3 regions of the Clostridium sp. M62/1 genome follow, and region 3 is predicted to be linked to each of the others. Evidence: predicted binding sites of a transcription regulator. Region 3 holds the regulator's gene; each other region holds the start of a gene.
The links. Region 3 encodes Rex, which represses fermentation and respiration genes when NADH is low (regulators of the CRP and FNR family bind a similar motif). Its sites were predicted from a motif close to ATTGTTAANNNNTTAACAAT; they were not measured.
Positions count from the first base shown of each region.

Region 1: the regulator Rex is predicted to act here: its motif matches at 5,842-5,861, upstream of gap (type I glyceraldehyde-3-phosphate dehydrogenase).
Region 2: the regulator Rex is predicted to act here: its motif matches at 3,971-3,990, upstream of LK436_RS05905 (butyryl-CoA:acetate CoA-transferase).

Region 1 covers NZ_CP085988.1:1,561,229-1,568,846, reverse strand. Annotated here, with positions in the region: gene LK436_RS07545 (potassium/proton antiporter) at 1-436, opposite strand, end outside; gene aroF (3-deoxy-7-phosphoheptulonate synthase) at 655-1,668, shown strand; gene LK436_RS07535 (cysteine hydrolase family protein) at 1,796-2,317, opposite strand; gene tpiA (triose-phosphate isomerase) at 2,553-3,305, opposite strand; gene LK436_RS07525 (phosphoglycerate kinase) at 3,413-4,618, opposite strand; gene gap (type I glyceraldehyde-3-phosphate dehydrogenase) at 4,784-5,797, opposite strand; gene LK436_RS07515 (sensor histidine kinase) at 6,082-7,618, shown strand, end outside.
Region 2 covers NZ_CP085988.1:1,158,805-1,166,422, forward strand. Annotated here, with positions in the region: gene LK436_RS05895 (zinc ribbon domain-containing protein) at 1-1,323, shown strand, start outside; gene LK436_RS05900 (zinc ribbon domain-containing protein) at 1,473-2,333, shown strand; gene LK436_RS05905 (butyryl-CoA:acetate CoA-transferase) at 2,508-3,851, opposite strand; gene LK436_RS05910 (acetyl-CoA C-acetyltransferase) at 4,092-5,276, shown strand; gene LK436_RS05915 (enoyl-CoA hydratase-related protein) at 5,607-6,383, shown strand; gene LK436_RS05920 (3-hydroxybutyryl-CoA dehydrogenase) at 6,467-7,303, shown strand; gene LK436_RS05925 (acyl-CoA dehydrogenase) at 7,409-7,618, shown strand, end outside.
Region 3 covers NZ_CP085988.1:2,651,297-2,658,914, reverse strand. Annotated here, with positions in the region: gene LK436_RS12480 (N-acetylmuramoyl-L-alanine amidase family protein) at 1-1,205, shown strand, start outside; gene LK436_RS12475 (RNA polymerase sigma factor) at 1,569-2,060, shown strand; gene LK436_RS12470 (DUF3298 and DUF4163 domain-containing protein) at 2,057-3,169, shown strand; gene abc-f (ribosomal protection-like ABC-F family protein) at 3,314-5,383, opposite strand; gene LK436_RS12460 (redox-sensing transcriptional repressor Rex) at 5,780-6,457, shown strand; gene acpS (holo-ACP synthase) at 6,454-6,834, shown strand; gene LK436_RS12450 (bifunctional ADP-dependent NAD(P)H-hydrate dehydratase/NAD(P)H-hydrate epimerase) at 6,864-7,618, shown strand, end outside.

The DNA of each region.
Region 1 (7,618 bases), 1.1 Mb from region 3:
TGTCCTTCAGGTCCTGCTTCTGTGTTTTCAGGATATTGAACACAGAGGCGGCATCCGTAGACGCGATAACCGAGCCGATCAGAAAGCTCTCCAGCCATTCAAGTCCCAGGACAAATCTCACAAACAGCCCTACGAAGCCGGCTGTCAGCGCAACCCCGGCCGTGGACAGGAGCACCGCCTTTGCGGCCACTGGCCTGGCCGCCTTCAGATTCGTGCCGAAGCCGCCGTAAAACATTACAAACAGAAGGCAGACAGAGCAGATCTGCTCTGATATCTGGTAATCATCGAAGGGAATCCCCAAAATTCCATTTACGCCAAAGCACATGCCAAGGCCAATAAAAATCAGCAGCGACGGAACCGGAAGTTTCTGGGCAAACCGGTTTAACAATACGCAGATTACAATTACAGCTCCAATGAGCGCTAAATATCCATTCAAACTTTTACTCCTTTCTTACTGGAAACAATCGCTTCTCTCTGTACACCCTTTCTCTCGCAAGACCGAGACACCGGATGTCTTCTTTCCTCCTCTCGTTTATATTCTTCACACTGCACTTTTAAAGTTTAACTCAATAAATCGTTGACAGAACCCACTTTCTGCTCTACAATAGGCCCCATAGCAGACACAGGTAAAAAGCAGAACAGAGAGGTACCGATATGATCGTAATTATGAAACCCACAGCCACAGACGACAATATAAAAAAGATATCCCAGCAGATCGAAAGCCAGGGACTGGATGTCCATCTCTCCCGGGGGACAGAAGTCACCATCATCGGCGTTGTGGGAGATAAGACAAAGCTGAAGGGCATCAACCTGGAAATTGCTGACGGCGTCGACAAGGTGGTAGCTGTCACCGAATCCTACAAACTGGCAAACAGAAAATTTCACCCGGAACCTACCGCGGTCTCTCTTTCCAGCACTCAGATCGGTCCGGAAAGCCTCACGGTAATGGCCGGCCCCTGCGCGGTGGAGAGCTTCAGCCAGCTTCTCGAGACGGCCTTCGCAGTAAAAAAGGCGGGTGCGCGCATTCTGCGCGGCGGCGCCTTTAAGCCCCGCACCTCCCCCTACTCCTTTCAGGGGCTTGAGACAGAGGGATTAAAGTATATGAAGGAGGCACGGGATGCCACAGGTCTGTCCGTAATCTGCGAGGTGACAAGTCCCCGGGCCATCGAGGAGGCAGTCAAATATGTGGATCTGCTCCAGATCGGAGCCAGAAATATGCAGAACTTTGAACTTCTGAAAGAAGCCGGAAAGACAGGACTTCCCGTTCTCCTGAAAAGGGGACTGGCCGCCACCATAGACGAATGGCTCAATGCCTCCGAGTACATTATGTCAGAGGGAAATCCCAATGTCATCCTCTGTGAGCGCGGCATCCGCACCTTTGAGAGCGCTACCAGAAACACCCTGGATCTGAGCGCTGTGCCTGTGCTCCGCCAGAAAACACATCTGCCTGTTATCGTGGATCCGAGCCACGCCACAGGTGTGCGCGCCTATGTGGCTCCCATGGCGAAGGCTGCTGTTGCCGCCGGCGCAGACGGACTCATGATTGAGGTTCACCCATGCCCCGAGAAGGCTCTCTCTGACGGCCCCCAGTCTCTGACCTTCCGGGAGTTTGAATCTCTGATGGCAGAACTGGCCCCTTACGCGGCCCTTGAACACCGTGTAATCTAACCGGAGGGCCTGAGCCCTTTGCTGCTGAGTATGATGCCGGAGTCTCCCAGAGAGCGGGATCAAAAAAGCTGTCCGGAAATATAAGCAGTCTCTATAATTCCGGCAGCTTTCTCAGCAGTATTTTCTGCTATTTTACATCGATCTGGCACATTTTCATGGCCTCAAGGGCATTTCTGTGGCTCTCAGGAGTCACACCTGCACAGCAGGCAGAATCCACACGGACAGGGGTTCCCGGCAGCACAGCCTTGATCAGCATGGCGTTTGAGATAACGCAGATGTCTGTGCACAGTCCGACTAACTCCACAGACTCGTACTCTCCGGCGCCCACATACCGGGCCAGCTCAACACTTCCAAAAGAAGGCTTCTCAAATCTCCTTCCCTCGAATTCCCCGATCTCCGGGCTGAGTTCCCAGCCCTTTGTCCCTTTCCTGCAGTGGACGACCGGGAGCTTCTTTCCCTCAAGTGTTTCCAGATAATTTTCGTAGTGAGTGTCCATGGTAAACAGGATCTCACAGTCCTCTCCCTGATATTCCTCAATCTTTTTCCTGACCGCCGGCACAATCGCAGCAGCCTCTGCTGTTCCCAGCGCTCCGTCGATAAAATCATTCTGCATATCTACTACTATCAGCAGCCGTTTCAGTTTGTCCATCATCCATCCTCCTCTTTTGCAGCAGCCGAATTTGGAAGATAGTATACCACACAGCGGCAAACGTATCAATGAAAAACATCTTAAGATTTTCAGGAGAATTTTCAGGAATTTCACCAATGCTAAAAGGACAGAAAAACCGTCCGCTGGATCCTGCTGATGGTTTCCTGCCCTTTTGCTCATTCTGTACGCACTTTTTGCCTGCAGTCTCTTCCTCTGTATATTACAGTGAGTCTGACTATTTATTGTAGTTTACGATCTGACCGAAGTCTGGCTTCAGAGAAGCTCCTCCTACCAGTCCGCCGTCGATATCCGGCTGCGCAAACAGCTCCGGAGCAGATGCAGCAGACACAGAGCCGCCGTACTGGATACGGATTGCCTCTGCTGTAGCCTCGTCGTAAATCTCGCCGATGCACTTGCGGATAGCTGCGCAGACCTCCTCAGCCTGCTCTGTGGTAGCTACCTTGCCGGTTCCGATGGCCCAGATTGGCTCGTATGCGATCACTGCCGTTTTGGCCTGCTCTGCTGTTACATTCAAGAAGGCAATCTTAATCTGCTGGCGAATCCAGTCGATGGTGATTCCCTGCTCTCTCTGTGTTAAAGACTCTCCGCAGCAGATAATCGGGGTGATTCCGTGCTCAAAGGCCTTTAATACCTTCTTGTTTACTGTCTCGTCCGTCTCTGCAAAGTATTCTCTTCTCTCAGAGTGTCCGATAATGACATACTTAACGCCTGCGTCCACCAGCATGTTCGGGGAAATCTCGCCTGTGAAGGCTCCTTTCTCCTCGAAATACATATTTTCTGCACCGATCTGGATATTGGTTCCCTTTGCAGCTTCCATAGCCGGGATAATGTCGATGGCCGGAACACAGAACACTACGTCCACCTCATCATTTGCCACCAGTGGTTTTAATGTATTTACAAGTTCAACTGCCTCAGATGGAGTCATGTTCATCTTCCAGTTGCCTGCGATAATTTTCTTTCTTGCCATTTTACTTTCCTCCTGAATACCGGAATATTTCCCGAGGCTGTCCGAAAGAACCCCCGGCTGCCTCGGGAACAGTCTGCACACGAAGTCTGAAGATACCCCGTTATATGCTATTTGTCATTTGCAGCCGCTACGCCTGGAAGCTCCTTGCCCTCAAGGAACTCTAAGGATGCACCGCCGCCTGTGGAGATGTGCGTCATCTTGTCTCCGAAGCCTAACTGGTTTACAGCTGCAGCAGAGTCACCGCCGCCGATAATGGTAGTGGCATCTGTCTCAGCTAAAGCTTTCGCCACCTCGATGGTTCCCTTTGCAAGAACCGGGTTCTCAAATACGCCCATCGGTCCGTTCCACACAACTGTCTTGGCAGACTTTACAGCATCTGCAAAGAGCTTGGCGGACTCTGTTCCGATGTCGAGTCCCATCATATCTGCCGGAATCGCGTCTGCAGATACGTTCTTCACCTCGATCTGAGCATCAATGGGGTTCGGGAAGGAGGCTGCCACAGCGGCGTCTACAGGAAGCAGGATCTTCTTTCCGAGCTTCTCAGCCTTTGCAAGCATCTCACGGCAGTAGTCGAGCTTTGTATCATCTACCAGAGAGCTTCCGATCTCCTTGCCCTCAGCCTTTAAGAAGGTAAATGCCATGCCGCCGCCGATGATCAGCGTATCGCACTTTTCAAGCAGGTTGGAGATAACATTTAACTTATCCGCAACCTTTGCCCCGCCCAGGATGGCAACGAAGGGACGAACCGGATTGTCCACCGCATTGCCCAGGAAATCAATCTCCTTCTGCATTAAGTAGCCCACAACCGCTGTGTCCACGTACTGTGTCACACCTACATTGGAACAGTGAGCGCGGTGAGCTGTACCGAAAGCGTCGTTTACATATACGTCGCAGAGGGAAGCCAGCTCTTTGCTGAATGCCTCTCCGTTTTTTGTCTCCTCTGCTCTGTAGCGTGTGTTCTCAAGAAGGATCACATCGCCGTCCTTCATAGCCTCTGCGGCTGCCTTTGCATTCGGCCCTACAACTTCGGGATCAGCGGCAAACTTCACCTCCTGGCCCAGCAGCTCAGAGAGGCGGACAGCAACCGGTGCCAGAGAAAGCTCCGGCTTCGGCTCTCCCTTCGGCTTTCCAAGGTGGGAGCAGAGAATGACCTTTCCTCCGTCGCTGATTAATTTCTTAATGGTGGGAAGAGCTGCTACAAGGCGGTTTTCGTCTGTGATTTTTCCGTCCTTTAACGGTACATTGAAATCGCAGCGCACCAGGACTCTCTTTCCCTTTACGTTAATATCGTCCACTGATTTTTTGTTAAGCATGGGTAAATGCTCCTTTCTTTTTCATATTCCGCTCTGTCAGGCCTGATACGGCCTGCCGCCGGAAGGCTGCTTCAGACAGCTTCCCAACGGAAAAGAGGCGGCCCGGTCCAGGACGGACCGGACCACCTCTGTCGTGAATCCTATCAGGTTATCTGCGCTCAGTGATTAGTTTAACTCAGCGAAGTACTTGATTGTGCGAACCATCTGGCTTGTGTAGGAGTTCTCGTTGTCGTACCAGGAAACTACCTGTACCTGGTATGTGTCCTCATCTACCTTGGAAACCATGGTCTGTGTAGCATCGAATAAGGAACCGTAGCGGATGCCGATGATATCGGAAGATACGATCTCCTCCTCGTTGTATCCGAAGGACTCTGTGGCAGCTGCCTTCATAGCTGCGTTGATGCCCTCTTTTGTGATATCTTTGCCCTTAACAACTGCGGTTAAGATTGTGGTGGAACCTGTCGGAACCGGAACACGCTGAGCGGAGCCGATTAACTTTCCGTTTAACTCAGGAATTACAAGACCGATGGCCTTTGCAGCGCCTGTGGAGTTCGGAACGATATTCACAGCGCCTGCTCTGGCTCTTCTTAAGTCGCCTTTTCTGTGCGGTCCGTCGAGGATCATCTGATCACCTGTGTATGCATGGATGGTGGACATGATGCCGGACTGAACCGGAGCGTAGTCGTTCAGAGCCTTTGCCATAGGAGCCAGGCAGTTTGTTGTACAGGAAGCAGCGGAGATGATTGTATCATCCTTTGTTAATGTCTTGTGGTTTACGTTGTATACGATAGTCGGCAGATCGTTTCCGGCCGGTGCGGAGATAACGACTTTCTTAGCACCTGCATCGATGTGAGCCTGTGCCTTTGCCTTGGATGTGTAGAAGCCTGTACACTCCAGAACCACATCTACACCCAGCTCTCCCCATGGAAGCTCTGCAGCGTTTGCCTTTGCGTAGATTGTAATCTTCTTTCCGTCAACTGTGATGGAGCCCTCTCCGGCCTCAACTGTGTGTCCCTCATATCTGCCCTGAGAAGAGTCATATTTTAATAAGTGAGCTAACATCTTCGGATCTGTTAAGTCGTTGATAGCAACTACCTCATACCCCTCTGCGTCAAACATCTGTCTGAATGCAAGACGACCGATACGTCCAAAACCATTAATTGCAACTTTTACTGCCATGATTTCATTCCTCCTAAGAATTTTATTTCATGATGGTTAATAGGATTGTTAAATAATAATCAACCTACTCTGTATTGTACCTAATTCTACCAGAAATAGCAAGGGGTTTTTTGATCTTTTATAAAATTTACACCTCCCTTTTACATATGTTTATACAGTGTCTGTGTGAGAGAAAAGTCGGTCCTTTTTCTGTTGCACCCCTGCTTTCTTTTCTATATAATTTATATCATCTCTAGCTGGCGGGAAAATTATGCCCGCACTCTGAAAAACAGGATGTGAAACAGGTGAATTTCAGCAATTTAAATCTTTTCAGAATAAAAAATTCTGTCCGGAGAACTCACAGCAGTGCCTGCAAAAAGAAAAAAAAGACGACGCTGGAGACTACCCTCTCCCGCAGTTTTTTCGCCGTCTCCGCAGTTCTCCTGCTGCTCTCGCTGGGCATTACCATGTATTATGATATTACCAGGCAGAGAAAGGAGGTAGATTCCACCATCAGCGGAACCGCTGCCTACATCGCCTCCATGCCCCAGGTAGCTGATATGCTTCAGATGGGATATCCCTCTGAGTCCCTTCGCCGGGATCTGGACTCCCTGTGCAGAAATACGGCCAACCTGAATGTGGTGCTCATCTGCGACAAGAACGGACTGCGCTTTTACCACACGGACCGCAATACGACCGGTGAGACAGTCACAGATGGAGACGAGGCGGCGGTTCTGGCCGGAAGTCCGCCCTATATTACCACCGGCTACGGCTCCCTCGGCACCCAGCGCCGCGCTTTTCACTCCATTCAGGATGACTCGGGCTCCATCATCGGGTATGTGATGGCCTCAGTTTTTACCGCCCATCTGTCTGACAGCCAGAAGCGCATTGTCACCCTGTATCTGACGGTGCTGGCCTTTATGCTTCTTGTAAGCCTGCTTCTGTCGAGAGGCGTTGTGGTTTTGCTGCAGGGAAGGCTGATGGGCCACGAGCCGGAGGAGCTGTTAGACATCTACATCCGTCAGGATGCGGTTCTGGGCTCCCTGGAGGAAGGGCTCATAGCCGCCGATCCTTCCGGCAGGGTTCTGTTTGCAAATCAGGCGGCGTCCGATCTGTTCTGCGGCAGCCGTACGTCCGGCAGTCTGGAGGGAAAACAGCTGTCTGCACTGTTTCCAGATACAGATTTTTCCCGCCTGCTGTCCGATGATGATTCCCGGTCCGGGGCAGAGGCATCCCGTGAGCTGAAAAAACAGCCGGTACAAAAAATTATGTCGTCAGGGACTGACGCTGAGAAAGCTCAGGAAAGCCGAGTCCTGGCGGACAGCTTCAAAACCGCCTCTGTCTCCGGCCTGATCTCAAATGTCGGCAGCCGTACCCTTCTCATTAAGACAATTCCCATTATAAGGAAGGATTCCATGAAGGGCGTCCTCATGGTGCTGAACGACAGAACCGAGGTGCTGCGAATGTCGGACGAGCTGTCCGGAACCCGCGCAACCCTGGATACGCTGCGTGCCTTTAACCATGAGTTTATGAACAAGCTCCACGTCATCCTGGGCTATCTGCAGACAGGAGAAACAAAAAAGGCTATCACCTTTATCATGAACAGCAGCCTTGTATCCAGCCAGGCTGTCAGAGAAACTGCTGAGCGCATCCGCGTATCTTCCATCTGCGCCCTGATTATCGGAAAAATGATGCACGCGGCGGAGCTTGGGATCCGCCTGTCCCTCTCTCCCGACAGCATCTGCCTGGAGCACGATCTGCTGATTCCCAGCGAGGAAATGATTACCGTAGTGGGAAACCTCCTGGAAAATGCCGTGGAGGAGCTGGCAGACCCGGACAATG
Region 2 (7,618 bases), 1.5 Mb from region 3:
TATCTGTCAGACTGGAAGCGGAGGGAAGAGACGCGGCTTCCCTATGACAATTCCTGCGCTCCCGTTATCACGGCAGACGGGACACAGATTTGGTATCCGGAAAAAATAGGGGACAGCTCCTTCACTCTGATGCATTATAATAAGAAGAAGCAGGAAAAGATAGACAGCGGTGTGGTATCCTTCCAGGCGGCGGGAAGCACAGCGGTATATGAAAAAAACAATACAGGTTTGTATGTCAGCCGCGGCGAAGGGAGAGATAAGCTGTCGGCAGGCGTGGCCTTCTACCAGCTCTCAGAGGATGGAAGCTCTGTTATCTGGGAGGAGGAAAATGCAGATGGAACAAGGGAGCTGTTTTACAGACAGCTGGACGGAGGAGACGCAGAGAATGTGTGCTTAGAGAGGGAAGATACCCTGCTTGACGTATCCGATGATTTAAGCTCCATCCTATACGAGAAGGATGGAGATGTGTGGCTGCTCCTCGGAGGAAAGGAGAAGAAACGGCTTGTGCAGAATACTTCACAGCTCTTTCTGCCGGAAGCAGAGAGCAAAACCCTGTTTTTCACCAGGGAGGAAGGCGAAGGAGAGAGCCTGTATTTTCTGGACGAAAATGGAGAGGAGAATCTGCTTGACCGGGAATTTTTGTTTCTGATTCACGGGGAGGATGGATTTCTCACCTACAAGGCCGTTTCGGACAGCGGGGAAGAAGTGAGAATTGCGACACAATATGGCAGTGCAGCTGTAGACTGCGGGCAGGAAACCCCGATTGCCGAAGAAAGAGGGTACGCCTGGTATACAGCAGAGCCGGAGCCGGGAGTGCCGCTGTCGCTGTGCCGGGTATCCCTTGAACCGGACAGCTTTGGGAGAACAGAGGAGATAGCGCAGGCAGTGGAGGCCTGGTGCGGCCTGCTGGGGGAAACGCCCCTTTATCTGAGGGATGGAAGCGAAGAAGCAGGAGATCTCTACCTGGGAGAAGAGAGAGCGGCCTATGATGTGAAGATGGATTCTGTGACGCTGGACAGCGCGCAGACAAAGGCATACTGCATTGCCCAGTATGACGCTGAGGCTCGGAGCGGAGTTTTGCTGGAGGTGACAGAAGGGGGAACCAGGCAGATAGGAGAGGATGTTTCCGGATACGGGTATACGTCAGACGGACAGATTTTCTATTTTACTGATTACGAACCCCAGAGGGGGCGGGCTGCGCTGAACCTGTATGACAGAGAAAGCCAAAAAACAGAGCAGATAGATACGGATGTCTGGGCCTATTACGCAGAGTCGGCGGACGGCCGGGAGAGAGGAGCTGTGCGGCAGACGGAGATCCGCTAGGACATCCGGCAGAAAAACAGCAAGGCAGCTAATAAAGGTGATAAAACACATTCTGCCGTCAGGCAGAGGACAGAGGAAAAACTGAAAGACACTGAAAAAAAGCGGAAAAGACAGGAAAAGATACGGGAAAGAGGGAAGAAGGGATACCAATGGCAGAGGATACGATCAAGAGAGTGAAACTGGAACTTGGAAAAAAGGCGGCGGCAGTGAACCGGAAGGCAGCTCTCATCCTGGAGCTCAGCCGCCTGCGCCTGGAAGCCGGAAATCTGAGGGGAGAGATCGCCCAGACAGAGAGAGAAAAGGAAGCGCTGGTTGCCCAGGCTGCCATGGAGGCCTATGAGAAGTGGAAGAAAGGAGAGGAATTTCTGGAGGAGCTTGAGGAAGCTTTTTCCCAGGCCAGGGAGCTGGAAGAGGAAAATCAGGAGAGGGAGAAGGACATTGTCTGTCTGGAAAAGACATCCAGAGAACTGCGTGCTCTGAAGAATAATGAGGAGCTTTGCGGGGAAGAGGAACCGGAAAAAGAGACAGAAAAGGAGCCGGAACAGGAGTCAAAAAAAGAGCCGGAACAGGAGTCAGAAAAAGAGCCGGAACAGAAGTCAGAAAAGGAACCGGAAAAAGAAGCAGGGACAAAAAAAGAGTCAGAGGAGGAAGAGGGAAAAAAGGCAGAGAAAAAACAAACGGAGAAACAGGAAGCCCGCTTTTTCTGTCCCCGGTGCGGGGCAGTCTATGCAAAAAAAGTAAATTTCTGCCGCAGGTGCGGTACCCCCATATCCTACGAAGACTGCCGGGACAGCCAGGGGCCGGACATCCAGGCTTCGGGCAGTCAGAATCGGGACAGTCAGGGGCCGGATATCCAGGCTTCGGGCAGTCAGAACCAGGGCAGCCAGGCATCAGGCAGTCAGGAACCGGGCAGCCAGGCATCAGGCAGTCAGAATCCGGGGCAGCCCGGCGCGGAGCAGTCAGAACCAGAAAAGCCCGGCGCAGAGCCATCCGGATTAGCCGGTGTTTAAAAGAAAGCAGATGAACAGTAAGGAAAAGGAGCAGAAGCCTCCCCCTGAGACGACCTGCCGAAAGTCAGATTCCAGACCGAAATCTGACCTGCGGAAGGCCGCTCAGGAAGCGGCTCTGCTCCTTTATTTGTGGCTGTTTTGGTATAACATAAAAGCCAGATAAAAACAGAAGGCTTAACGCTTATTGCTCTTCTTCCAGATGTGCATCTTCTCAGCCTCGGCGATGAGCTGATCCCGGAAGTCAGGGTGAGCTACGGAGATAATGGCCTCACACTTCTGCCAGGTGGTAAGTCCCTTTAAATTGACCTTTCCAAACTCTGTTACCAGATAGTGGATGTTGGCTCTCGTGTCAGTGACGATGGAGCCCGGATTTAAGGTCGGCACAATTCTGGACTGAAGGCTGCCGTCCTTGCCCTTGAAGGTGGAGGAGCAGCAGATGAAGCTCTTTCCGCCCTTGGAGAGGTAAGCTCCCAGCACGAAGTCCAGCTGGCCGCCGGCTCCGCTGATGTGCTTGATTCCTGCAGACTCTGCATTTACCTGTCCGAACAGATCCACGTCAACTGCATTGTTGATGGACATGAAGTTGTCCAGGGCGGAGATGGAGCGGATGTCGTTTGTGTAGTCCACAGGAGCGCTCATACACTCCGGATTGTTGTGCAGGTAGTCGTAGAGCTTCTTTGTTCCGGCTCCGAAGGCATATACCTGGCGTCCCTTGTCAATAGCCTTGTGGGCGCCTGTGATCTTTCCGGCCTTTGCAATATCTACGAACGCGTCCACGTACATCTCCGTGTGAACGCCCAGATCCTTTAAGTCGGACTTGGCAATCAGGGAGCCTACTGCATTCGGCATTCCTCCGATTCCCAGCTGTAAGCATGCTCCGTCAGGAATTTCCTCCACAATGAGCTTTGCAACAGCCTCGTCCACCTCGGAGGCAGCTGCGCCGCCGCCCATCTCTCCGATGGCAGGGTTGTCCCCCTCGATGATCATGTCTACATCAGAGATATGTACGCAGTTCTCGAAGCCGCCCAGGCAGACCGGCATGTTTTCATTCACTTCCACAATCACAACCTTGGCTTTCTCACAAACGGCGGCCATGTGGGAGGCGTTGGGGCCGAAATTAAAGAAGCCGTGCTCATCCATGGGAGCAACCTGGAATACAGCTACATCGAGAGGAGTGGAGGACTCTCTGTAGTATCTTGGAAGCTCAGAGTAACGGATAGGAGCATAGTAGGCAAAGCCCTGGGCAATGGCCTTTCGCTCGATTCCGCTCATATGCCAGGAGTTCCATGTAAAGTGCTCTGCCGGATTCTCAATCTTGAAAACCTCCGGCACCCACATGAGGATACCGCCGCGTAAGTTTACATCGTGAAGCTCCGGCATTCTCTTGGCGAGAGCTGCGTCGAAGGCAACCGTCGTACCGGTAGTCCAGCCATAGTCCACCCAGTCCCCGGATTTAACGACAGCGGCGGCCTGGTCTGCGGACACAAGTTTCTGATCATACATGTTCTTATAATCCATATTGTTCACCTGTTCCTTTTATTTTTATATTTAGTTTTGTTAATAGTTTATCATTACCCGCTGGCAAGGTCAATAAGATTACTTATGAAATGCAGGTAAAATAAGTTAATAAATTATAAATTGATAATTATTTATCAATTTTTCATTGACAGTTTTGCCAAGCGGTGGTACTATAGAATTACTATCATTTATGCAAATATCTTATCTTACAGGCTAATCATGACAAGGAGGAAACAGATTATGTCAAAGAAAGTCGTAATAGCAGGTGCATGCCGTACTGCCATTGGCTCTATGGGCGGACAGTTAAGCACAGTTCCGGCGGCAGAGATGGGCGCAGTTGTTATTAAGGAAGCTCTCAAGAGAGCAGGAGTTGCTCCGGAGCAGGTTGATCACGTTTACATGGGCTGTGTAATCCAGGCCGGCCTTGGACAGAACGTGGCACGCCAGGCATCCATCAAGGCAGGACTTCCGATCGAGGTTCCGGCAGTTACGCTGAATGTTGTTTGCGGCTCCGGTCTTCAGTGCGTAAATGCAGCTGCTGAGATGATTATCGCAGGCGACGCTGACATTGTTGTAGCAGGCGGAACAGAGAATATGTCCGCTGCTCCATATGCCCTCAAGAATGCGCGTTACGGATACCGCATGGGCAACGCTCCGATGATTGATACCATGGTAAATGACGCTCTCTGGGATGCTTTCAACAACTACCACATGGGAATCACAGCAGAGAACATCTGCGACGAGTGGGGCATCACAAGAGAAGAGCTGGATGAGTTCTCCGTTGCAAGCCAGGCAAAGGCATGCGCAGCGAGAGAGTCCGGAAGATTCAAAGACGAGATCGTGCCGATCGAGGTTAAGAAGAAAAAAGAAACCGTTATCGTTGACACAGACGAGGGTCCGCGTCCAGGCACAACCATGGAAGGCCTTGCAAAGCTGCGCCCGGCATTTAAGCCAGACGGCGGCCGCGTGACAGCAGGAAATGCATCCTCCATCAACGACGGTGCGGCAGCAGTTGTCGTTATGAGCGAGGAGAAGGCAAAAGAGCTCGGCATTAAGCCGATGGCTACATGGGTTGCAGGAGCCCTTGGCGGTGTAGACCCGCGCATCATGGGTATCGGCCCGGTAGCTGCCACAAAGAAGGTTCTGGCAAAGACAGGCCTTACAGTAAACGACTTTGATTTAATCGAGGCCAACGAGGCATTCGCTGCACAGTCTATCGCAGTAGCCCGTGAGCTTGGTTTCAACAAAGAGAACCTGAACGTAAACGGCGGAGCCATCGCTCTCGGCCATCCGGTAGGAGCTTCCGGCTGCCGTATCCTGGTTACACTGCTCCACGAGATGCAGAAACGCGATGCAAAGAAGGGACTTGCAACCCTGTGCATCGGCGGCGGAATGGGCTGCGCAACCATCGTCGAGAGAGAATAAAAAACAGCTGAGCACATAGTGCGAAGCTGTTTGCTACCCGAACGAAGCGAAGCGGAGTTTGGGTTTCCCGTCCGTTTTTATGAAACGAGGAACGAGTGGAATAAAAAACAGCTGAGCACATAGTGCGAAGCTGTTTGCTACCCGAACGAAGCGAAGCGGAGTTTGGGTTTCCCGTCCGTTTTTATGAAACGAGGAACGAGTGAAATAAAAAACAGCTGAGCACATAGTGCGAAGCATAAAATTAAATAAAGCAGCAGTCAGCGGCCGGCAGATGCACAGGGCAGCGCCTTTTGCTCTCCGGCTGCAAAAAAGCCTAAGGAGATGAACGGCATGGGTTATGTAGATTACGAACAGGAAGGATTTGTTGGTATTGTAACTATCAACAGGCCCAAGGCATTAAACGCTCTGAATGAGGAAGTGCTTAAGGATCTGGAAGCTGCGTTCGATTCCATTGATCAGAACACAGTGAGAGCGGTGATCCTCACAGGCGCAGGGGAGAAATCTTTTGTGGCGGGAGCCGATATTGCGGCTATGAGCACGATGACAAAGGAGCAGGGAGAGGCCTTCGGAAAATATGGAAATGATATTTTCCGCAAAATCGAAACATTCCCGATTCCGGTAATTGCGGCAGTGAACGGGTTCGCCCTCGGAGGCGGAAATGAACTTGCCATGAGCTGCGACATCAGAATCTGTTCTGAAAACGCAGTGTTTGGACAGCCGGAAGTGGGACTGGGAATCACTCCAGGCTTTGGTGGAACTCAGAGGCTTGCCCGCCTCATCGGTGTGGGAAAGGCCAAGGAAATGCTCTACACAGCCAGAAATATCAAGGCTGACGAGGCATACCGTCTGGGCTTTGTCAACGCAGTCTATCCGCAGGAGGAACTGATGCCGGCAGCCAAGAAGATGGCAGGCATCATCGCCGCAAACGCCCCGATTGCTGTGCGAAACAGCAAGAAGGCAGCAAACGACGGACTGCAGACAGATATGGATCAGGCGATTGTCATCGAGGAAAAGCTGTTCGGCGCCTGCTTTGAGACAGAGGATCAGAAAGAGGGCATGGCAGCCTTCCTTGAAAAGAGAAAAGAGAAACAGTTTAAGAACCGTTAATCTTTATGGTACATAATGTTCACGACGGTACTGTTAAGACTGAGTCCGCCGCTTGTTGTTTTAAATCAGAGGAGGAGATAACAATGAAAATTGGTGTTATCGGAGCCGGAACCATGGGTTCTGGAATCGCACAGGCATTTGCACAGACAGAGGGCTACGAAGTAGTTTTATGTGATATTAACGAAGAGTTTGCCGCAAACGGAAAGAAAAAGATTGCCAAAGGATTTGAGAAGAGAATCGCTAAGGGCAAGATGACACAGGAGGATGCAGATAAGATCCTTGCCAAGATCACCACAGGCGTTAAGGATATCTGCGGCGACTGCGATCTGGTTGTGGAGGCTGCCATTGAGAACATGGAGATCAAGAAACAGACCTTCAAGGAGTTAGATGCTATCTGCAAGCCAGACTGCATTTTTGCCACAAATACTTCTTCCCTTTCCATCACAGAAGTTGGATCAGGCGCAAGACCGGTTGTAGGCATGCACTTCTTCAACCCGGCTCCTGTTATGAAGTTAGTAGAGGTCATTGCAGGACTCAACACACCGAAGGAGATGGTTGACAAGGTAATCGAAATCTCCAAGGCTATCGGAAAGACTCCGGTACAGGTTGAGGAGGGCGCAGGCTTCGTTGTAAACAGAATCCTGATCCCGATGATCAACGAGGCTGTCGGCATCTACGCTGACGGAATCGCATCTGTAGAGGGAATCGACACAGCCATGAAGTTAGGCGCAAACCATCCGATGGGACCGTTAGCTCTGGGCGATCTGATTGGCCTGGATGTCTGCCTTGCCATCATGGAGGTTCTGCAGCACGAGACAGGAGATACAAAGTACCGTCCGCATCCGCTGTTAAGAAAGATGGTTCGTGCCGGCTATTTAGGACAGAAGACAGGAAAAGGATTCTACGATTACAGCAAATAATGGATACCACTTTTTTTGGTTTTCTGTTATAATAGATTTACAACCGCATAAGGGGTCCAGGTCAGGCCCCTTTTTAGCGTGATATAAGAAGATGGAGGATTAGACATGGATTTTACATTAAGTAAAGAGCATGAGATGGCGAGAACATTATTCCATGACTTCGCCGAGAAAGAGGTTAAGCCTTTAGCGCAGGAAGTTGACGAGACAGAGCACTTCCCGACAGAAACAGTTAAGAAGATGCAGAAGCTCGGATTCATGGGCATCCCGGTTCCGAAGGAGTACGGCGGACAGGGCTGCGATCCGCTGTGCTATGCG
Region 3 (7,618 bases):
AGGTAAAAGACGAACAAGAAGAGCTGGAAGCGGAAAAACAGGCTGACTCCAGTGAAGGTGCAGAGGACGGGAGCCAGCAGACAGAGGAGACTCCTCCAAGCATAGCGGGAACATGGACAGGAGAGGAGGAAGACAGCCGCTACATGCTGGAAGACGGCAGCTTTCTCGAGAAGAGCTGGCTGCTTTACAAGGGGGACTGGTACTACCTCGATGAGGATGGCTATCCCGCTTTGGGGTGGAAGAAGATTCGGGGCGACTGGTATTATTTCGGCGAGGAAACTGGGAAGATGGCTGTGGGCTGGGCCTACAGCAGCGAAGAAGATGAATGGTATTACCTGAACGAGGATGGGACGAGAAAGACCGGCTGGCTGGAAGCAGGAGGCGAGTGGTACTGGTTTGACTCCGACGGAATTATGTATGACGAGGGCTGGAGGATGGTAGACGGCCATAAATATTATTTTAACAAGAACGGCCAGATGGCAGCCAGCCAGTACATTGAGATGAACTACTACGGGGCAGACGGACTGAGAGATGCAAGGTATGATATCATAATCCAGGGAAAGAGAAAGCCTACACAGGAGGAGCGGCAGCAGATCACAGAGGCGCTGGAGAATGTGCCGCGTCAGTGGATGGAGCGGTTCGTGGAATCCGGCTGGGAGCTGATGTACTACACGGACCGGAAATATTTTGAAGCTCCCATGACGGACGAGGGCATCTACTATGTGCATCACAAGACAGATGCCAACTACAAAAAGCTCAAGTTTACAGAACCTTCCTCTCTGACCAGGGCCTTCGGGGAATATGTAGCCCATGAAACGGGAAACGACGGAGAGAAAAATGTATTTCTGGCGGATCTCTACCTTTTGCTGGACAACATCCCATCGGCATCACGGCTGCCATCCTATTTTGACGACGACTCCGGAGCCTGGTTTGGAATTCTGTTTGAGAATTATGTGAATCCGGAGATCCGAAGCGAGATGAAGATTTTCGATCCTCAGCTGTGCAGTTTTATGGCTCAGACGCTGAATGTCAGCTTAGAGGGGCAGAGACCCTCTGTCTGGGAGATGACAGAGGAAGGGACAGAAGAGTACCGGGATATCGGAGGAAGAGGACCGGCCTATGATCCGGATCTGAATCCGGCTGTTAAGAGGGCACAGGAGGCGGCCGGAAAGGAGAGCCGGGAGGAAAACGAGGAAGGCCGTTAGGAACTGGGGAAGGGCTATGGCAGATGCAGCCTTTTTGAAAACAAAATCAGATATTGTAAGGCAGGCCCTCTGCAGAAAGGGAACGAGAGATGTTCTGATTCTGCAGAGGGCTTCTTATATACCAGGAAACTTCGTTCCCTGTTATATAAAAACGCTCCGCGGGGATCGCACTGCGGCGGAAAGGAATACGGCTGCTTTGCAGCCCCGCCGCAGGCGGAGAATCCTGCGAAGCAGGATTCTTTCTAATATCATAAAAATCCCTGTTTTCCCAACTTTTTAACGGGTTTTTGCATCTATTCAATAAGGGAGAAGAGCAGGCAGGTCATTGGCGGCCGGAAAAATAAAATTGGAAAGGCAGAGAATATGGGACAGAGCATATATGACAGTACAGTTGCCTACATTCTGGAAAACCAGAACCGGTTTTACAGACTGGCGTACAGCTATGTGGGTGACAGAGAGGCGGCGCTTGATGTGGTGCAGAACGCGATTCTGAAGGGGCTTGAAAAGTGTGAAACCCTGAGGAGCACAGATGCGCTGAAAACATGGTTTTACAGGATCGTAGTGAATGAATCTCTTCAGCTTCTGAGGGACAGAAAACGGGAATTGCCTTCCACGGACGGCGGCGTGTTCGACCGGCCCTATACGGAGCCGGCCTACGATCGGGAGAGAGAGGTCTATGAAGCGGTAAAAAAACTGCCGGAGCCGGGAAGAACAGTGGTAGTTCTTCACTACTACGAGGAACTGACCTTAAAGCAGATTGCAGAGATCACAGATGCGAATCTGAATACAGTCAAGTACAGGCTGTACTCATCGCTGGAACGTCTGAAAAAAGGATTAAAGGAGGGAAGGCCGTGAGACCCGAGGATGGAAAGAAAGTATATGATCAGATTGAGATACCGAAGGAGCTTGAGCTGACAGTCAGGTGCTCTGTAGAGGAGGCAGCCAGAAGGAGAGAGGCGCGCCGGAAGGAAGAGGCGGAGAATTCCGCTGAAAGAGACAGACGGGAGGAGAAAGATCTGGAGAAGAGAGGTCCGGAGAGGACAGGTCTGGAGATGGAAAGTACAGAGAAGGATCCGCTGACAGAAAAGCAGGAGGAAAAACAGGGACGGCAGAGACAGAGGGAAAATGGGGCACGCAGTCCGATTTACCGTCTGCTCCGGCGCACTGCCGCAGCCGCAGCGGGAGTGCTGATCGCGTTTACCGTAGGGCTCAACACGAACCAGGCTTTCGCAGAAAACATGAGCCGAGTTCCAGGACTGGGCTTTTTGGCCAGTGTTCTGACTGTGCGCTCTTACCATGAGTCTGAGGGAGATTACAATATTCACGCAGAGGTACCGGGAATCATGCAGAGCCAGGAGGAAACAGGGAACCGCTCTTTACAGGCAGATAAAGTGAACGAGGAGATTGAACGGATTGCAGACAGCTACATGGCAGAGGCAAAAGCGGAATTCGAGGAGTACAAGGAAGCCTTTTTCGCCGCCGGAGGCACAGAAGAGGAGTGGAATAACCGACAGATGAATATTTCCATTGACTATGAAGTGAAGTATCAGGACGAGGCCGTGCTCTCCCTGGAGCTCACGGCCTTCAAGGGGTGGATCAATGCCAGTGAGGAGCGTCACTATTACAACCTGGATCTTTCAGAGGACAGGGAGCTGACCCTTCAGGATGTACTTGGAAGCGGTTATGCGGAGCTCTGCAATAAAGAAGTGGTGCGGCAGATAGAGGAGCGCATGGCGGCTGATGAAAATCAGATCTTTTTCGGATTCGGCAGAGCGGGAGATATGGCAGAGGGCTTTACCACAGTAGATGAGAATACAGATTTCTACATCAGCGGAACCGGGGAGGTGGTTCTCGTATTTCCGGAATACTCTATCGCGCCCGGTTATATGGGAACTACAGAATTCACGGTAGGCCCCATGGTGAAAGACGGGATGGGGGAGACAGGAAAGAGAAATAAAAAATAGATAAAAGAAATAAATAAAAGTAAAAGAAACAGCGGATACCGCCGGCAATTCTCCCTTCCGGGAGATCATGCCGGCGGTATCCGCTTAGCTGAGGGGCAGCTGCAGACTCAAAGATAAAAGTTCCTCCGGTTATAAAGCTGAAAATCAGTCCTCTGCCAGCTCTTCCCAACGCTCATACAGCTCCTCCAGTTTTTCGGAGATAGACTGCTTTTCCGAGTTTAATTCCATGAGCTTTGCCACATCGGAGAAGATCTCCTCCTCGCAGAGGAGGGCATCGATCTGTGCGTCCCTGGTTTCCAGCTCATGGATGGCATCCTCTGTCTTTTTCAGCTCGTTCTGGCGTTTGCGAAGGCGGGCCTGCTCTTCCTTCTGCTGTTTCCAGTCTGTCTTTCCGGCAGAGGAAGGGAGGGGAGCTGCTTTTGCAGCGCCTGCCCATGGCAGGGAGGCGGCATTGACGGCTCCGTCTGCGGTGAAGGATACGGAACCGGCCGCCGTGCTTTTGGCGCTTCCCTGAAGAGGGAAACTGCCGGCATCCTTCTGTCCGGCAGTGCCAGAACCTGCATTTTTTGCAGCGCCATTTCCGGCGCTGCCGGTGAGAAGCTGTTCCATGGTGTCGCGCTTTTCCAGGTAATAGTCATAATTTCCAATGTAGTTGACAAGGGTGTTATGGGTCAGGTCCAGGATTCTGGTGGCGGTCCGGTTGATGAAATAGCGGTCGTGAGACACGTAGAGGACAGTTCCCGTGTAGTGGTTCAGGGCATTTTCCAGAATTTCCTTGGAGGTAATATCCAGGTGGTTGGTGGGCTCATCCAGGATCAGAAAATTGGCCTCAGAGAGCATGAGCTTTGCCAGGGAAACCCTTCCCTTCTCGCCGCCGCTCAGATCTCCGATGAGTTTGAACACGTCTTCTCCTGTGAAGAGAAAGGCAGCCAGGACATTTCGGATCTGGGTATTGTTCATGCCAGGATAAGTGTCCGACAGCTCCTGAAACAGGGTCTTCTCATTGTGGAGGACGTGGTGTTCCTGATCGTAGTAGCCGATGTGGACGCGGGAACCGAGGCGGATCTCGCCGGAATCCGCCGGGACGATGCCGTTTATGATCTTTAAGATCGTGGTCTTTCCCGTTCCGTTGTTTCCGATAATGGCGATCCGCTCTCCCCGCTTGATGTCAAAGTCCACACCAGAGAAGAGCTGCTGCCCGTCAAAGCCCTTTGAAAGGCCGCGGACAGTCAGCACATCGTTGCCGCTCTGGATGTCAGGCTCTAAGGTGATGTTCATGGCATCGTTGACCTCTGTGGGCTTTTCGATGCGCTCCATTTTGTTCAGGAGCTTTTCGCGGCTTTCTGCCCGCTTGATAGATTTCTCCCGGTTGAAGGAGCGAAGCTTGGTGATGACCTCCTCCTGGTGGCGGATCTCCTGCTGCTGGTTTAAATAGGCCTTTAAAATATTGGCCCTCAGCATGGCCTTTTTTTCACTGTAGGCAGAGTAATTGCCCTGGAATACAGTGGCCTTTCCATTGTCCAGCTCCACAATCTTTGTCACCACCCGATCGAGAAAATAGCGGTCGTGGGCCACGATGATGACCGTTCCCTGATAATTCAGCAGATAGTTTTCCAGCCAGGCGATGGATTCCATGTCCAGATGGTTGGTGGGCTCGTCCAGCAGGATGATGTCGGGCCGCGAGAGAAGGAGCTTTCCAAGGGAAACTCTGGTTTTCTGGCCTCCGGACAGGGTACAGACAGACTTTGAAAATTCTTCTTCCTCAAAGCCGAGTCCTTTTAGAACGCCGGTAATCTCGCTTTTCCAGGCGTAGCCGTTTGCAAGCTCAAACTCGTGGCTCAGGCGGCTGTAAGTCTGGTAGAGTGTTTCCAGCTCCTCACCCGCTGAGTGCTTCATCTCAATTTCCAGCTGCCGGATGCGCTCCTCCATCTCAATGACAGGGCGCTTGACCTCCAAAAGTTCGTCGTAGATGGTGCGGCTGCTGTCCAGATCCTGATGCTGGGCCAGATAGCCCAGGGTTTTTCCCTTTGTCACAACCACGGTTCCGTCGTCCGGGGCAAGCTCCCCGATTATGATCTTTAAGAGTGTGGATTTTCCGGCGCCGTTGATTCCAACGATGGCGGCCTTTTCCCGTTCCTCTATATGAAAGGACACCTGCTCTAAGACAGAGTCTGTCCCGAAGGATTTTGTGATATTGCTGCATGATAAAATCATGTCCTGCCTCCTGATGTAGTAAATAGTATTGCTGTTAAGCAGCGCAGATGGATGCCTCAGGAAACCTGCCCGAAAAAGTCTGAGGGCCTGTCTCACAGCGCAGGAAGCGGCCGGCGTCCAGGTGTTCCTAGAGAGAGGACCGGGACAGCAGAGGCATACGGTATGCGGCTGCAAAATCTGTGACAAGTATAATATAAGAAGGAAAGTTTTGCAAGAAGCTGGAGGGGAAAGAGACAGAGGCCGGCAGAAAAATTTCCGGCAGAAAGCACGAAAATCCCCTGTTTTATTTGACAATAATTTATCATATGATATAATAGTAGATAATGCCGCTTTCTGGAAAATGACGAATATGGAATAAAAGCGGCGTGTCTGAGAAAAGGAAGGTGAAGAAAAGCCGTGGAACAGAAACAGATTTCCAAGGCAGTGATCTCAAGGCTGCCGAGGTATTACAGATATTTAGGTGAATTGCTGGAAGAGGGAGTGGAGCGGATTTCTTCAAACGAGCTGAGCGTGAGGATGAAGGTAACTGCCTCCCAGATTCGTCAGGATCTTAACAATTTCGGAGGATTCGGACAGCAGGGGTATGGCTATAATGTAAAGTATCTCTATTCAGAAATCGCCAGAATCCTTGGGATTGACAGGCAGCACAACCTGATTATCATCGGAGCGGGAAATCTGGGACAGGCGATTGCCAATTATACCAACTTTGAACGCCGTGGTTTCCTGATTAAGGGAATGTTTGATGTGAACCCGAGACTGGTGGGGCTGGTGGTGCGCGGAGTGGAAATCCGCGGCATTGAGGATCTGGAGCAGTTTATTGCAGATAACGATGTTCAGATTGCCGTCCTTACGATCCCGAAGTCAAAGGCGGCTGAGATTGCCGACCGCCTGGTAAAAGCCGGAATTAAGGCAATCTGGAATTTTACCCACACAGATCTGGCTGTTCCCGATGACGTGGTGGTGGAAAATGTTCACCTGTCAGAAAGCCTGATGCGCCTGTCTTACCGTGTATGCAGGATGCAGGATCAGAAGGAAAGGGAAAAGAATTTCGCGAGAGGGAAAGACGGGAAATGATAGCAGGTGTTGGGACAGACATGATTGAAATAGGACGTATCAGGAGGGCCTGTGAGAAGGAGGCCTTCCTGACGCGTGTATACACGCAGGAAGAGTGCCAGCAGGCCGGGGGAAATTATGCCCGGTTAGCCGGCACTTTTGCCGTTAAGGAGGCAGTGGCCAAGGTGCTCGCCACCGGGTTCAGGAGCTTTGGACCGGCGGAGATCGAGGTGCTCAGGGACAGCCTCGGAAAGCCGTATGTAAGGCTCTATGGAGGGGCCAGGGAGCTGGCGGACAGGCTTTCCATAAAAGAAATCCATGTATCGATTACCAATACGAAGGATTACGCCGTAGCCTTTGCCGTGGGCGAGGGGGCAGAGAAAAAAACGGCAGAATAGAATGAATGCCGTGGAGAAGGAGGAGCAGCATGAAGAGGCTGGTGACAGGTGCTCAGATGAAAGAGATTGACAGGCACGCCATTGAGACAGTGGGAATCCCGTCCCTTGTTTTAATGGAGCGTGCGGCTCTCTCTGTGGTTGAGGAGATGGAGCCTGAACTTTTCAGGGAGGATCGGATTTTTGTGGCCTGCGGAACGGGGAATAACGGAGCAGACGGGGCGGCCATCGCCCGTATGCTTTTTCTGAGGGGGTACAATGTGACAGTTCTGACGGCCGGAAGGCAGGAGAGCCGGACAGAGGAGCTGAAACTGCAGCTTGCCATCGATGAGAGGATCGGAATTTCCGTCATGGAGGCAGAGGATTTCATCCCAGGCAGCTACGAGGTAGCAGTGGACGCGCTGTTTGGAGTGGGACTTTCCAGAAATGTGGAGGGGCCGTACCGGAATGTCATAGAGATGATCTGCGGGATGGCGCCGCGCCTTACGGTGGCAGTGGATATTCCGTCAGGAATTCATTCCGACACGGGAAGAGTGATGGGCCGGGCTGTGAGAGCAGATTTGACAGTAACCTTTGGGTTTGAAAAGCTGGGACTTGTTCTGTTTCCGGGAAGGGATTACTGCGGAAGGGTGGCCGTGAAGGATATTGGATTTCCTCCCTGCCCGGACGTCTGCCTTGGGGAAACCAGATTCGTTACCTTTGACAGGGAGGACCTTAAGAAGGTTCCGGCAAGGCGCGCCTATTCCAACAAGGGGACCTATGGGCGTGTCCTGATTGCCGCAGGTTC